Regions from separate parts of the Rhodococcus sp. UNC363MFTsu5.1 genome, predicted to be linked through region 2. Evidence: riboswitches for the same ligand, from Rfam matches in the RefSeq annotation. Region 2 holds a riboswitch; each other region holds the start of a gene.
The links. A riboswitch is a leader RNA that binds a small molecule or an ion and turns the genes downstream of it on or off. The one in region 2 is predicted to bind cobalamin.
Positions count from the first base shown of each region.

Region 1: another riboswitch for cobalamin. It lies ahead of metE (5-methyltetrahydropteroyltriglutamate--homocysteine S-methyltransferase); the one in region 2 lies ahead of BR31_RS0101290 (magnesium chelatase subunit D family protein).
Region 3: another riboswitch for cobalamin. It lies ahead of BR31_RS0125625 (ABC transporter substrate-binding protein); the one in region 2 lies ahead of BR31_RS0101290 (magnesium chelatase subunit D family protein).

Region 1 is NZ_JMLO01000001.1:143,338-148,279, reverse strand. Features, by position in the region: gene BR31_RS0100725 (pyruvate carboxylase) at 1-2,335, opposite strand, end outside; cobalamin riboswitch at 2,636-2,846, shown strand; gene metE (5-methyltetrahydropteroyltriglutamate--homocysteine S-methyltransferase) at 2,994-4,942, shown strand, end outside.
Region 2 is NZ_JMLO01000001.1:256,650-261,591, reverse strand. Features, by position in the region: gene BR31_RS0101300 (cobyrinic acid a,c-diamide synthase CobB) at 1-58, opposite strand, end outside; gene cobO (cob(I)yrinic acid a,c-diamide adenosyltransferase) at 52-672, opposite strand; gene BR31_RS0101290 (magnesium chelatase subunit D family protein) at 696-2,633, opposite strand; adenosylcobalamin (AdoCbl) riboswitch at 2,645-2,799, opposite strand; gene BR31_RS0101285 (GNAT family N-acetyltransferase) at 2,801-3,271, opposite strand; gene mqo (malate dehydrogenase (quinone)) at 3,284-4,828, opposite strand.
Region 3 is NZ_KK366015.1:83,756-88,697, reverse strand. Features, by position in the region: gene BR31_RS0125640 ((2Fe-2S) ferredoxin domain-containing protein) at 1-133, opposite strand, end outside; gene BR31_RS0125635 (ABC transporter ATP-binding protein) at 136-948, opposite strand; gene BR31_RS0125630 (FecCD family ABC transporter permease) at 945-2,003, opposite strand; gene BR31_RS0125625 (ABC transporter substrate-binding protein) at 2,000-2,971, opposite strand; cobalamin riboswitch at 3,039-3,224, opposite strand; gene BR31_RS0125620 (phosphoribosylaminoimidazolesuccinocarboxamide synthase) at 3,292-4,185, shown strand; gene BR31_RS0125615 (S9 family peptidase) at 4,223-4,942, shown strand, end outside.

The DNA of each region.
Region 1 (4,942 bases), 110 kb from region 2:
CGGTGGCCGCGACGATCGCCGACAACGCGGGCTGACTGGTGGTGCCAGCCAGCGCCGCGCTCGCGCCGTCGACGGCGTCGGCTCCCGCCTGCCACGCCGCCAGGTAGGTGGCCAGCTGGCCGCCAGGGGTGTCGTGGGTGTGCACGTGCACGGGCAGGTCGAAGTTGCTGCGCAGCGCCGACACCAGGGTGGCGGCCGCCGGGGCGCGCAGCAGCCCGGCCATGTCCTTGATGGCCAGCACGTGGGCGCCCGCGTCCACGATCTGCTCGGCCAGCTTCAGGTAGTAGTCGAGGGTGTAGAGGTCCTCGTTCGGGTTCGACAGGTCACCGGTGTAGCTCATCGCGACCTCGGCGACCGCGGTGCCCGTCTCGCGGACCGCGTCGATGGCAGGCCGCATCTGGTCGACGTTGTTGAGCGCGTCGAAGATCCGGAAGATGTCGACGCCCGTCGAGGTGGCCTCGCGCACGAACGCGCGAGTGACCGACTCGGGGTAGGGCGTGTAGCCGACGGTGTTGCGGCCACGCAGCAGCATCTGCAGGCAGATGTTCGGCATCGCCTCGCGCAGTGCGGCCAGCCGCTCCCACGGGTCCTCGTGCAGGAAGCGGAGCGCGACGTCGTAGGTCGCGCCGCCCCATGCCTCCACCGACAGCAGTTCGGGCGTCATCCGGGCGACGTGACCGGCGACGTCGAGCAGGCCGCCGGTGCGCACCCGGGTCGCGAGCAGGGACTGGTGCGCGTCGCGGAAGGTGGTGTCGGTGACACCGAGCGCTTCCTGCGCTCGCAGCGCGGCGGCGAAGCCCTCGGGTCCGAGCTCGACCAGTCGCTGCTTCGAGCCGGCGGGCGGCGGCGTGGTCAGATCGATCTTGGGCAGCTTGTCGCGTGCGTAGACGGTGGTGGGGCGCTCGCCGTGCGGCTTGTTCACGGTCACGTCGGCGAGGTAGGTCAGGATCTTGGTGCCGCGGTCGGCTGACGCCCTCGAGGTCAGCAGCGCCGGGCGCTCCTCGATGAACGAGGTCGTCACGTTGCCCGCGCGGAAGTCGGGGTCGTCGAGGACGGCCTGCAGGAACGGGATGTTCGTGGCAACGCCGCGGATCCGGAACTCGGTCACCGCCCTGCGCGCCCTGGCCACGGCCGCGGGCAGATCCCGGCCGCGACAGGTGAGCTTGACGAGCATCGAGTCGAAGTAGGCGCCGACCTCGGCGCCCAGGTTCGCGCCGCCGTCGAGGCGCACCCCGGCACCGCCGGGCGTGCGGTAGGCGGTGATCCGGCCGGTGTCGGGACGGAATCCGTTGGCCGGGTCCTCCGTGGTGATGCGGAGCTGCAGCGCCGCGCCGCGGAGCTTGATCGACTCCTGGGCCAGACACAGGTCGGCCAGGGTCTCGCCGGAGGCGATTCGGAGCTGCGCCTGCACCAGGTCCACGTCCGTCACCTCCTCGGTGACGGTGTGCTCGACCTGGATGCGCGGGTTCATCTCGATGAACACGTGGTTGCCGCGGGTGTCGAGGAGGAACTCCACCGTGCCCGCGCAGCTGTAGTTGATCTCCTTGGCGAAGGCGACCGCGTCCGCGCAGATCCGCGCGCGCAGCTCCTCCGGCAGGTTCGGCGCGGGCGCCAGCTCGATCACCTTCTGGTGCCGTCGCTGCACGCTGCAGTCGCGCTCGAAGAGGTGGATCACGTTGCCCTGACCGTCGGCCAGGATCTGCACCTCGATGTGCCGCGGGTCGACGACGGCCTGCTCCAGGAACACGGTGGCGTCACCGAACGCGGACTCCGCCTCGCGGGCCGCGGCCTCGATCGCCTCACGCAACTGGGCTGGCTCGGCGACCCGGCGCATGCCGCGACCACCGCCACCGGCGACCGCCTTGACGAACAGCGGGAACTGCATGGACTCGGCGGCCACGAGCAGCTCGTCCACGTCGGCGGACGGCTCCGACGAGGCGAGCACGGGGAGGCCTGCCGCCTTCGCGGCGGCGATCGCGCGGGCCTTGTTGCCGGTGAGCTCGAGCACCTCCGCGGACGGTCCGACGAAGGTGATGCCCTCGGCGGCGCAGGCCGCGGCCAGGTCCGGGTTCTCGGAGAGGAAACCGTAACCGGGGTAGATGGCGTCGGCGCCTGCCTTCTTCGCCGCCGCGACGATCTCCGCGATCGACAGGTAGGCCCGGACCGGGTGCCCCTCCTCCCCGATCTGGTAACTCTCGTCGGCCTTCAGACGGTGGACCGAGTTGCGGTCCTCGTACGGAAAGACAGCTACGGTCCCCGCGCCCAGCTCGTAGGAGGCACGGAACGCCCTGATCGCGATTTCCCCGCGATTGGCAACCAAAACTTTAGAGAACATTGCTGAAAATTACCCTTGCTCTCGTACCGCTCGCCGGACGGTGTCCTAGCATCCGGGAAATTCCCGCATACTCGACCCGCTGTAACGATGCAGTACGCTACCGGCACCCACCTCACAGCGACACGGTACCCGCCGTGAACTGCGGATTCGTCTGATTCGCGACCCCTTTCGCAGGGTTCGCAGACGGGCCGAACGGCGGGCGAATACCCCCGCAGCGAGCCGCTCGGCCGGTCCCGTCCGCCCCTATACTCGGTGGTGCAATCGGTCCGCCCGGTGTGGTCGTGAGGAGCCCCGAAGTCCCCGCCCGGCGTCGAAGCACGTCTCCCTGTCTATGAGGAGAGAGGTGTGAGAGGGAACCCGGTGAGAATCCGGGACTGTCCCGCAGCGGTATGCAGGAACGACCGCCGTCACCATGCACTGGACTCACGTCTGGGAAGCGACGGCCACTAGGACCGGTGTCGATCACCGGGCGCCTGCGAGTCCGAAGACCTGCCGACTGCGTCGGGCACGCCGTGCCCGACGGTCCACCGCCTCGTGGAATGGGCGAGTAGATCGGATCAGTGCTCACTGCTGCCCACATGCGGGCGACACAAGGGCTCGGTCCGTGGTCTCGTCTGCCGGTGGTGGCCACCCACGCTGTCAGCAACTGGAGAACACCGTGACATCCATCTTCACCGCAACCGTGCTGGGCTCCCCGCGCATCGGTCCCCGCCGCGAACTCAAGAAGGCCGTCGAAGCCTTCTGGGCCGGCACACTCGACGCTGCCGCGCTCGGCGCCGTCGCGCGAGAGCTGCGCAGACAGAGCTGGACCGATCTGCGCGACGCCGGGATCGATTCCGTCCCCGTCAATGTCTTCTCGTACTACGACCAGATGCTCGACACCGCCGCGATGCTCGGCGCCCTGCCGGATCGGGTCGCAGGCGAGTCGACAGCGCTCGATCGCTATTTCGCTGCCGCTCGCGGCACCGCCACCGTCACCCCGCTCGAGATGACGAAGTGGTTCGACACCAACTACCACTACCTGGTCCCGGAGATCAGCCCCTCGACCCGGTTCACCCTCGACCCGTCGAAGGTGCTCGCCGAGGTGGAGGAGGCGCAGGCCCTCGGCATCGCGGCGCGACCGGTGCTGATCGGACCGGTCACCTTCCTGCTCCTGTCGAAGGCGATCGACTCCGAGTCGTCGCTCCTCTCGCGGGTCGGGGAACTGCTCCCGCTGTACGCCGAGCTGCTCGGGCGGCTGGCGGACGCAGGCGTCGAATGGGTCCAGATCGACGAGCCGGCGCTGGTCGCCGATCGCACGGAGTCCGAGATCGCGACCGCTGGCGAGGTCTACCGGGCGCTGTCCGCGATCGAGCACCGGCCCGCGATACTGCTCGCCTCCTACTTCGGCGACCTCGGCGCCGCGCTACCCATGCTGGCGTGGACCGGCGTCGAGGGACTTGCGGTCGACCTCGTCGCGGGCGATCCGGAGGCACTGGCCGCGATCCCCGAACTCGCGGGCAAGCACCTCGTCGCCGGGATCGTGGACGGCAGGAACGTCTGGCGCAACGACCTGACCGAGTCGCTGGCGACCCTCGAAACCCTGCGCGGGAATGCTCGTTCGATCGCGGTCTCCACCTCCTGCTCCCTGCTGCACGTGCCGTACTCGCTCGAGGGCGAGACCGGACTCGACGACTCGCTGCGATCCTGGCTGGCCTTCGGATTCGAGAAGGTGCGCGAGGTGACCACCCTCGCGACCGGCCTGCGGTCCGGTCGCGATGCCGTCGCCGCGGAACTGGCGCGGGCGGCGGCCGCCCTGGCCTCCCGGGCGGCCGATCCACGGCTGCACGACCGGGCGATCCGCGAGCGGCTCGCCGCCCTGAAGGCGTCCGACGGCGGACGGCGTCCCGCCGCGGAGCGTCGCGAGGTGCAGGCGGCCGTCCTGCCGCTGCCGCTGCTGCCCACCACCACGATCGGCTCCTACCCGCAGACGACCGCGATCCGGGTGGCCAGGGCCGCGCTGCGGAAGGGCGAGATCGACGAGGCCGAGTACCTGCGCCGGATGCGCGGCGAGGTGGCCGATGTCATCGCCCTCCAGGAACGGCTGGGTCTGGACGTGCTGGTGCACGGCGAGCCCGAACGCAACGACATGGTGCAGTACTTCGCCGAACAGCTCGACGGATTCTTCGCCACTGCCAACGGCTGGGTGCAGTCCTACGGGACCCGCTGCGTACGACCGCCGATCCTGTTCGGCGACGTCCGCAGGCCGCGCCCGATGACGGTCGAGTGGACCTCGTATGCCCAGTCACTGACGGCCAAGCCGGTCAAGGGCATGCTCACCGGACCGGTCACCATCCTGGCGTGGTCGTTCGTCCGCGACGACCAGCCGCTGTCCGAGTCGGCCGACCAGGTGGCTCTCGCGATCCGCGAGGAGACCGTCGACCTGGAGGCGGCGGGAGCGCAGGTGGTGCAGGTGGACGAACCCGCACTGCGTGAGCTGTTGCCGCTGCGGACGGCGGATCAACCCGCCTACCTGGACTGGTCGGTCGGCGCATTCCGGCTGGCCACCTCCGGGGTCGCCGATGCGACCGCGGTCCACACCCACCTGTGCTACTCGGAGTTCGGCGA
Region 2 (4,942 bases):
TCTTTCCGCTGCCTGAGGCGGGTGCGGCGATGACCACCGCCGGAACGGCGTTCACCACTCGATGCCCCGCTGGCCCTTGCGTCCGGCGTCCATCGGGTGCTTGATCTTGGTCATCTCGGTGACGAGGTCGGCCGCGTCGATCAGGGCCTGCGGCGCATCCCTGCCGGTGATCACCACGTGCTGGTTCCCGGGCCGCGAACTCAGCACCTCGACCACCTCGTCGACGTCAACCCAGCCCCATTTGAGCGGGTAGGTGAACTCGTCCAGGACGTAGAACTTGTGCTCCTCGTTCGCGATCCGGCGGGCCACCTCACGCCAGCCGTCCAGCGCGACGCGGGCGTGGTCCTCGTCCTCGCCCTTCTTGCGGGTCCAGGACCAGCCCTCGCCCATCTTGTGCCACTGCACCGGTCCGCCGACGCCGGTGGACTCGTGCAGCTCGCCGAGCGCCCGGAACGCCGACTCCTCGCCGACCTTCCACTTCGCGCTCTTGACGAACTGGAACACCCCGATGTCGAAGCCCTGGTTCCAGGCTCGCAACGCCATCCCGAACGCGGCGGTCGACTTCCCCTTGCCCGGGCCCGTGTGCACGGCCAGCACGGGCGCGTTGCGGCGCTGCCGGGTGGTCAGGCCGTCGTCGGGGACGTTCTCGGGAAGCGGTACACCCTTGGGCATCGTCTGATACTCCTCTTTCCGTTCTAGGCCGCGAGCTTCGCGGTGCCGGCGCGGACGACGCCGGCCACCTGCTCCGCCGAGAGCTCGCCGAGCCGGATGTAGGCACCCCGCAGCGCGGTCGCCAGGTCACGGGCCAGGCCGAGGCGCACCATGCCGGACTCGCAATCCACCACAACCGAGGCCACCGACTCGCCCGCGAGCAGGGTCGCGGCCACCCGGGCGCGATGGACCGGGTCGGCTCCGCCGGTCGCGCGGCCGTCGGTCAACGCGACCACCATCGCCCGACGCTGGGGGTCGCGCACCTTCTCCCGCAGCACCACCTCGCGGGCCTTCAGGAATCCTTGCGCCAGTGGGGTTTTGCCGCCGGTGCGCAATGAGCGCAGTCGCCGGACCGCGACGTCGACGGACGAGGTGGGCGGCAGCACCAGCTCGGCGGCGGCGCCCCGCACGGTGATCACCGCGACCTTGTCGCGGCGCTGGTAGGCATCGCGCAGCAGCGAGACGACGGCGCCGGTGACCGCGGAGAGCCGGTCCCTCGCGGCCATCGAACCGGACGCGTCGACCACGAAGACCACCAGGTTGCCCTCGCGACCCTCGCGGTGCGCCCCTCGGATGTCGCTGGGCGCCAACACCATCCGGCCGTCCCGCCGTCCACGGGCGACCTGGTGCTCGGCGGCCGCGAACAGGGTGCCGACCAGGTGCAGCCCCCGGCCCGCTTCGGTGGTCGGCCGCACGGTCCGGCCCTGCGCGGAGCGCGAACGCGAACGCCTGCCCGGCGCGCCCTCGCCGACACCGGGGATCGTCAGCAGCCGGGTCTTGAACTGCGCCGAGGGCGCCGCGGCCGCGCGTTCGGGGGCACGGACAGGGCCGGGCTGTTCACTCTCGCTCGGCTCCGCGGATTGCTGGGCACCGTCGGGGGACGCCCCGTCGGACTCGGGCTCGGGCGCGCCGCCGCCGGGTCCGTCGGGATCGGGCTCGGGTTCGGGCTCCGGCTGGTTCGCCTGCTCGGCGGCGTCCCGCATCGCGTCCTCGAGCTGCTGCGGGTCGAGGCCCGGCTCGTCGAACGGGTCGCGGCGGCGGCGATGCGGCAGCGTCAGCTCCGCGGCGACCCGCACGTCCTCCTCGGCGACGGCGTCCGCGCCGCGCCAGGCGGCGTGCGCGGTGGCGGTGCGGGCCAGCACCAGGTCCGCGCGCATGCCGTCGACATCGAACGACGCGCACAACGCGGCGATGCGGCGCAGTTCGGTGTCGCTGAGCTCGATGGCGGGCAAGGCGGCCCTCGCCGCGGCGATGCGGCGGGCCAGCGCCGAGTCCTCGTCGGCGTACCTGGCCGCGAATCCGGCGGGGTCGGCCTCGAAGTCGAGGCGCCTGCGCACCACCTGCATGCGGACGTCCACCTCGCGCGAGGCCGCCACGTCGACGGCGAGGCCGAAGCGGTCGAGCAGCTGCGGGCGGAGTTCGCCCTCTTCCGGGTTCATGGTCCCCACCAGGACGAACCGCGCGGGATGGGAGTGGGAGACCCCATCGCGCTCGATGTGCACGCGCCCCATCGCGGCGGCGTCCAGCAGCACGTCCACGAGGTGATCGTGCAGCAGGTTGACCTCGTCGACGTAGAGCACGCCGTCGTGGGCCGCGGCCAGCAGTCCGGGCTGGAAGGCCCGCTCCCCGTCCCGCAGCACCTTCTCCAGGTCCAGCGAGCCGACCACCCGGTCCTCGGTGGCGCCGACCGGCAGCTCCACCAGCCGGGCGGGCCTGCCGCCGTTGCCGTCGTCGACGGGTGGCAGCAGCGCGGCGAGGGCGCGCACCACCGTCGACTTCGCGGTACCTTTCTCGCCGCGCACCAGCACGCCCCCGATGCCGGGGTGAACGGCGCAGAGGGTCAGGGCGAGCCGGAGCGTGTCCTGACCGACGATCGCACTGAACGGAAAGCCCGGTTCGGACCCGGTACCAGCTTGTGCCACAGCGAATTTCCCTTCACTCCCCGGTGTCCACGCCGAGGGTTCGGACCTTGACCCGCTGCCGCGGCGATCTGACTCCGGATCCGGTCGTGGCCGGATCCATCACAGTGGCGGGACCGTGCCTGGTTCACACAGGACTTCCCCGCGGCAGGGAACTACGGATGCTGACTCTAGACCTCGCGCCATGGCTCGCCGCCACCGCGCCGCATCGGCACGTGCGGGATCCCGTCCTCGATGAACTCTTCGCCGTCGGGCGTGAACCCGTGCTTGGCGTACATGTCCACCAGGTGGCTCTGTGCGCTGAGCCTGCACGGCGCCGACCCGACCTCCGCGAGCGCCGTGCGCAGCAGCCTGGTGGTGTGTCCGTGCCCCCGCGCGTCCGCACGGGTGCAGAGCCGTCCGATGCGGTACGAGGTGCTGCCGTCGTGCTCCTCCATCAGGCGGAGCGTGCACACGACCTGACCGTCCTGCTCGATCCACAGGTGCCTGGTGCCGGGGAGCAGGTCCCGCCCGTCGAGTTCCGGGTACGGGCAGGCCTGCTCCACGACGAACACGTCGACCCGCAGTCTCAGCAGGTCATAGAGCGTGCGGAGGTCCAGATCGAGCGCCCAGGCGCGGTGCAGAGCCGCTGTTGCCGTCATACGGTGTGACTATCACACCGCGGCGGAGGCGGTCTCCTGAACCTCGGTGTCGAGCTCGAGCACGCGGCTGGACCAGTCCCAGACCTCGGTGAACAGCGACTTGTCGTCGGAGAGCTTCACGCCGAGCGAGGGCACCATCTGCTTGAGCTGCGGCTCCCACGAGGCGAACCGGTCCGCGAAGCAACGCTTGAGCACGTCGAGCATCGCCGGGACCGCGGTCGAGGCGCCGGGCGAGGCGCCGAGCAGACCGGCGATCGAGCCGTCCGCGGCGCTGATGACCGCGGTGCCGAACTCGAGCACGCCGCCCTTGCGCTTGTCGCGGCGGATCACCTGAACGCGCTGGCCCGCCGTGATCAGCTCCCAGTCGGCGCCGAGCGCCTCGGGGACGAACTCGCGCATGGTCTCGATGCGACCCTCCGCGTTCTTCGCGAGCTCGCTGACCAGGTACTTGACCAGGCCGAGCTCGGAAACGCCGACCCCGAGCATCGACAGCAGGTTGTTCGGCTTGACCGACCCGGGCAGGTCGGTGACCCGACCCTCCTTGAGGAACTTCGGCGACCAACCGGCGTACGGGCCGAACAGCAGGCCCGGCTTGCCGCCGATGACGCGGGTGTCGAGGTGCGGCACCGACATCGGCGGGGCACCGACGGCGGCCTTGCCGTACACCTTCGCGCGGTGCTGATCGATCAGCTCCGGGTTGGTGCAGCGCAGGAAGGCGCCGCTGACGGGAAAGCCTCCGAAGCCCTTGGCCTCCTTGATGCCGGACTGCTGCAGCAGGTGCAGGGCACCGCCACCGGCTCCGACGAAGACGAACTTGGCCTTGACGGTCTTGCGGCCGCCGGTGCGACGGTTGTGCACCTTGAGCGTCCAGCTGCCGTCGGACTGCTTCTTGATGCCCGTGACCTCGTGACCGAAGTGCACGGTGCCGCCGGAGGAGGCGACGTGGTTGAGCAGCTGCTTGGTCAGCGCGCCGAAGTCGACGTCGGTGCCGCCCTCGGTCCAGTTGAGGGCGATGGGGTCGGAGAAGTCGCGACCCTTGGCCATCAGCGGCAGGCGGCGGGCGAACTCGTCCGCGCTGTCGGTGTACTCCATGCCGTTGAACAACGTGTGTCCGGCAAGGGCGTCGTAGCGCGCCTTCAGGTACTTCACGTTGTCCGCCCCGTGCACGAAGCTCACGTGCGGGATGGGGTTGATGAACTCCTTGGGGGCGGTGAGGATGCCCTGTTCGAGCGCGTGCGCCCAGAACTGCCGGGAGACCTGGAACTGCTCGTTGACCGTGATCGCCTTGGCGATGTCGACGGAGCCGTCCTTGTTCTCGGGGGTGTAGTTGAGCTCACACAGAGCAGAGTGTCCGGTACCCGCGTTGTTCCACGGGTCGCTGCTCTCCGCGGCGGCGGCGTCGAGCCGCTCGAACACGCTGATCGACCAGTCCGGCTGCAGCTGCCGCAGGATGGCTCCGAGGGTCGCACTCATGATGCCCGCACCCACGAGCACTACATCGGTCTTGGTCTCTACCGCGTTGTTGTCTGACACTGGAAAATCGACTTCCTTGTCCATTGGCAGTGGGCAGTCGCGCCGACTGCAGCGGATAGGTTACCCGCGCGTATACGCGACGTTCACCTCACCCAATTGTGCGCCACTGCGGGGGGCATTCCTGCGCATTACATTGTG
Region 3 (4,942 bases), on a different contig from region 2:
GCACCGCCGTCACGAAGACGGTGTCCGGGTGCTGGTCCCGCAGCACCCGCAGCGCCCCGAGCACCTGATCGCGGGGATCGTCGCCACGGTCGGTTGGTGCGGTGACGATCACCCACCTGCACTGCTGAATCATGGTCACGGCGTGGCTCTTTCGATGGTCTCGGTGGCGGTGCCGCACAGCACCACCAGCGGTCGTCCCGTCCGTGGATGAGGCTGCACCAGGGCGTCGAGCCCGTACACCTCCGCGAGCAGATCGGCGGTCAGCACCGACTCCGTCGGGCCCTCGGCGGTCACCCGGCCGTCGCACAGCACCACCAGGTGATCGCAGTACATCGCGGCCAGGTTCAGGTCGTGCATCGCGGCCACCGTGGTCAGGCCCCTCGCCCGGATCAGTTCCAGGAGCTCGAGCGAGGCCGAGACGTCGAGGTGGTTGGTCGGCTCGTCCAGCAGCAGCACGCAGGGCCGCTGCGCGAATGCCCGGGCCAGCTGGGTCTTCTGCTTCTCACCGCCGGACAGGCTCTGCCACAACCGGTGTCGCAGATGGGTGATCCCCGCCGTCGCGAGGCAGTCGGTGACGAGCTCGCCCGTGCCGAGCGCGGCGGGGCGGGCCCAGCCGCCGCGGTGCGGGATGGCCCCGAGTTCGACGATCTGTTCCACCGTCAGGTCCAGTTCGGTGGCCGAATGCTGTTCCACCAGTGCGACGGTGCGCGCGAACTCGCGGCGTTGCATCGTGGTCGTCGCGCCGTCGCCGAGCAGCACCCGTCCGCTGTCGGGACGCTCGAGCCGGGCGATGGTCGACAGCAGCGAGGTCTTGCCCGACCCGTTGGGTCCGATCAACCCGGTGACCCGCCCGGCCGGGGCCGTGCACGACACCCGGTCGAGGATCCGTCTGCCCCCCGCCGACCAGGAGACGTCCTCGACCCGGATGTCGGGAGAGTGGTGGGTCATGCGCGAACTCCCCGTCGTCGGAGCAGCCACACGAACACCGGGACCCCGACGATGGCGGTGACGATGCTGATCGGCAGTTCGCGCCCCGGCATGACGGTGCGGGCGGCGATGTCGGCCCACACCAGCAGCAGCGCACCCATCAGGGCGACCACCGGGAGCAGTCGCGCGTGCAGCGGCCCGACGAGCATGCGGGCCGCGTGCGGCACCACGAGCCCGACGAACCCGATGATGCCCGCCTGCGCGACCAATGCCGCCGTGCACAGCGACGCCACCGCGTACAGCACCCAGCGGGTGCGCTCGACGTTGGTGCCGAGGCTCGCGGCGGCGCGCTCACCGAACGCGAACGAGTCCAGCACCCGGCTGTAGGCCAGCACGATCGTCATCGTCACCGCGACGACGATCAGGATGCCGACCAGACCCGACCAGCGCACCCCGGCCACCGAGCCGAGGGTCCAGCTCAGCACCCGGTGGGCGGCGTCGCGGTCGCCGAACAGCACCAGCGCCGACGTGAGCGCCGCGGCCAGCTGCCCAACCGCTATCCCGGCGAGGACGAGCCGGCCGGGCATCAGCGCCCCGGACCGGGACGTCGCGATGACGAACACCAGCAGCAGGCTCCCGAGCGCGCCGAGGAACGCCGCCGACGAGACGGCACCGAACCCGAGGGCGCCCACCGCACTCGCACCGGTGGTGAGCACCAGGACCGCGCCCAACGACGCGCCCCCCGACATGCCGAGCAGGTAGGGGTCGGCCAGCGGGTTACCGGTCAGCGACTGCAGCACGGCGCCGCACAGGGCGAGACCGGCGCCGATCGCGGCGGCCGCCAGCACCCGCGGCATCCGCAGGTCGACGACGATGTGCGTGGTGAGCAGGTCGGTGCCGGGTCCGATACCGAGCCGTCCGGCGATCGACTCGACGACCGTGCCGATCGACAGGTCGGCCGCGCCGATCGCGACCCCGGCCGCGCAGCTCACCGCGAGCAGCGCGATCAGGATCGCCGACCAGGCGGGGCCTGCCGTCGCGGCTGCCCGGATCGGTGCCCGGGTGGACGCGGTCACGCCCCGTCGCCGCCCAGCTGCCCGGCGACAAGGCTCGCGCCCTCGATCGTGCGCGGACCCGGCGTGGTCGTCGAGAACGGGACCACGACGAACGCGTCCTCGCGCACCGCCTTCAGGTCCTTGAGCGCCGGGTCGCCGCGCAGGTAGGCCTTCTTCTCCTCGGCCGTGTCCCACGAGGCGTCGGCGAGGACGATGACGTCCGGGTTCGCTGCCAGCACCGTCTCCCAGCTGCCGTCCGCCCATGACCCGTCCGTGCCGGCGAAGATGTTGGTGCCGCCGACCGCGTCGATGATCAGCTGCGGCCCGCCCGCGTTGGCCCCGACGTACGGCGTCGTGGTCTTGCTGTCGTACCAGAAGATGCTCTTGCCCTTCGCAGGCGCGGCGGACTCGATGCCCGCCAGCGTCTCGCGCATCTGCGCGACCACAGCCGCGGCCTCGTCCTCGCGACCGAACATGATCCCGTAGTCGGTGATCTCGGCGCCGATCGAATCCCAGGCGACCGCGGGTCGCGTCGACTTGTCCTTGCAGCCGAAGGGGGAGACGTAGGTGGCGACACCGAGCTCGTCGAACGACTCGTGCGAACCGACGCCCTTGTCGTCGAACGTGCTCGAGTACGCCGCCGTCACCAGGTCGGGCTTGGCCTCGAGGAGGGCCTCGCGGCTGGGGTAGTCCTTCTCGTCGAGAGCAGGGACCTGCGCGTAGGCGGAGGCCCACTGCGGTGCGATGGCGTCGTCGAGATAGGCCGTTCCCACCATCCGATCCTGCGCGCCGATCGACAGCGCGGTCTCGGTGGCGCCCTGGTTGAGGGTGACACCGCGTTCGGCAGGCCCGTCGAGGGTCACGGTGCGGCCGCAGTTCTCGAGGGAGATGGTCGCGGTTCCCGACTCCGCGGAACCGGTGGTGCAGGCGGTAAGGGCGATGGCGGCGGCGACGGAGGCCGCGGCAGTGGAGAGAACGCGCGGTGACACCCGCGCGTGAACTCGAAGATCAACAGGGGTGCGCAAAGCGACCCGCCTTCCATGACTCGTGGAAAACGTGCAGGTATGTGTCACGGCCGGTCTCCTGGCTCGGCAGGGATGGCCGCCGGCTACGCCTTCCCGGACGCATGCGCATCCAGTGGCTGGGGTCGAACCCCTGGCAGTCGACGTACCTGCTCACAGTGGCGAGTACCGCGCCGGCTTTGCACCGGACTTCCCGAACACCGCGACAACGGTTGAAGGATAGACCAATGCCCGTGGTCGGCGGTCGCCCCCGAATCGGCCGGGGGGTGACCCGATAGGGTGCCCGTGTGCGCCCCTCACTCTCCGACTACGCCCACCTGGCCGGCGGCAAGGTCCGCGACCTCTACACGATCGACGACGAGCACCTGCTGCTGGTCGCGAGCGACCGGATCTCCGCCTACGACCACGTGCTGAGCACCCCGATCCCCGACAAGGGTCGCGTGCTCACCGCGATGAGCGTGTTCTTCTTCGAGGAACTCGGCGGCAGCAACCACCTGGCCGGTGCGCCCGACGACGAGCGGATCCCGGCCGAGGTGCTCGGTCGCGCCCTCGTGGTGCGCAAGCTGAACATGGTGCCGGTCGAGTGTGTGGCCCGTGGCTACCTCACCGGGTCCGGGCTCGCCGACTACCAGCGCACCGGCGCCGTCTGCGGCGTCGAGCTGCCCGAGGGTCTCGTCGAGGCCAGCAAGCTGCCCGAGCCGATCTTCACCCCGGCCACCAAGGCGGTGCTCGGCGAGCACGACGAGAACGTCGACTTCGCGACCGTGGTCGACCAGATCGGTCAGGAGCTGGCGGTCAAGCTTCGCGAGGACACCCTCGACATCTACTTCCGGGCGGCCAGCTTCGCCGCGGACCGGGGCATCATCCTGGCCGACACCAAGTTCGAGTTCGGCCTCGACGCCGACGGCAACCTCGTCCTCGCCGACGAGGTGCTCACCCCCGACTCCTCCCGGTACTGGCCCGCCGACGGCTACGAGCCGGGCCGGGTGCAGCCGAGCTTCGACAAGCAGTTCGTCCGCAATTGGCTCACCGGCCCCGAGTCCGGCTGGGACCGGGCGAGCGACACGCCCCCGCCGCCGCTGCCCCAGGAGATCGTCGACGCGACCCGGGCCCGGTACATCGAGGCCTACGAGCGCATCTCCGGGCTGTCCTTCGACGACTGGGTCCAGACCCCGGTGTAGCCGTCACGGCGCGGCACGCACCGCCTAGGCTGGCGGCATGACTTCGTCCGTCACCCCGGTCAGCAGCCCCATCGCAGCCCCGGTCGCCAAGAAGGTCCCCCTCGAGCGCACCCACCACGGCGACACCTTCGTCGACAACTACGAGTGGCTGCGCGAGAAGGACGACCCCGAGGTGCGCGCGTACCTCGAGGCGGAGAACGCCTACACGGAGCAGCAGACCGAGCACCTCGCGCCGTTGCGGGAAAAGATCTTCCAGGAGATCAAGTCCCGCACCCAGGAGACCGATCTGTCGGTGCCGTCCCGGATGGGCCAGTGGTGGTACTACTCGCGCAGCTTCGAGGGCAAGCAGTACGGCGTGCAGTGCCGGTGCCCGATCTCGGGCCCGGACGACTGGACCCCGCCGGTGCTCTCCACCGACACCGAGATCGAGGGCGAGCAGGTGCTGCTCGACAGCAACCTGCTCGCCGAGGGGCATGACTTCTTCTCGCTCGGTGCGTTCTCGATCACCCTCGACGGCGATCTGCTGGCGTACTCCGTGGACACCGCGGGCGACGAGCGGTACACCCTGCGGTTCAAGGACCTGCGCACCGGAGAGTTGCTCGCCGACGAGATCCCCGGCACCGCGCCAGGCGCCACCTGGTCCGTGGACAACGTGCACGTCTTCTACATGACGGTGGACGAGGCCTGGCGGCCCGACACCGTCTGGCGGCACAAGCTGGGCACCGCGCAGTCCGAGGACGTCAAGGTCTTCCACGAG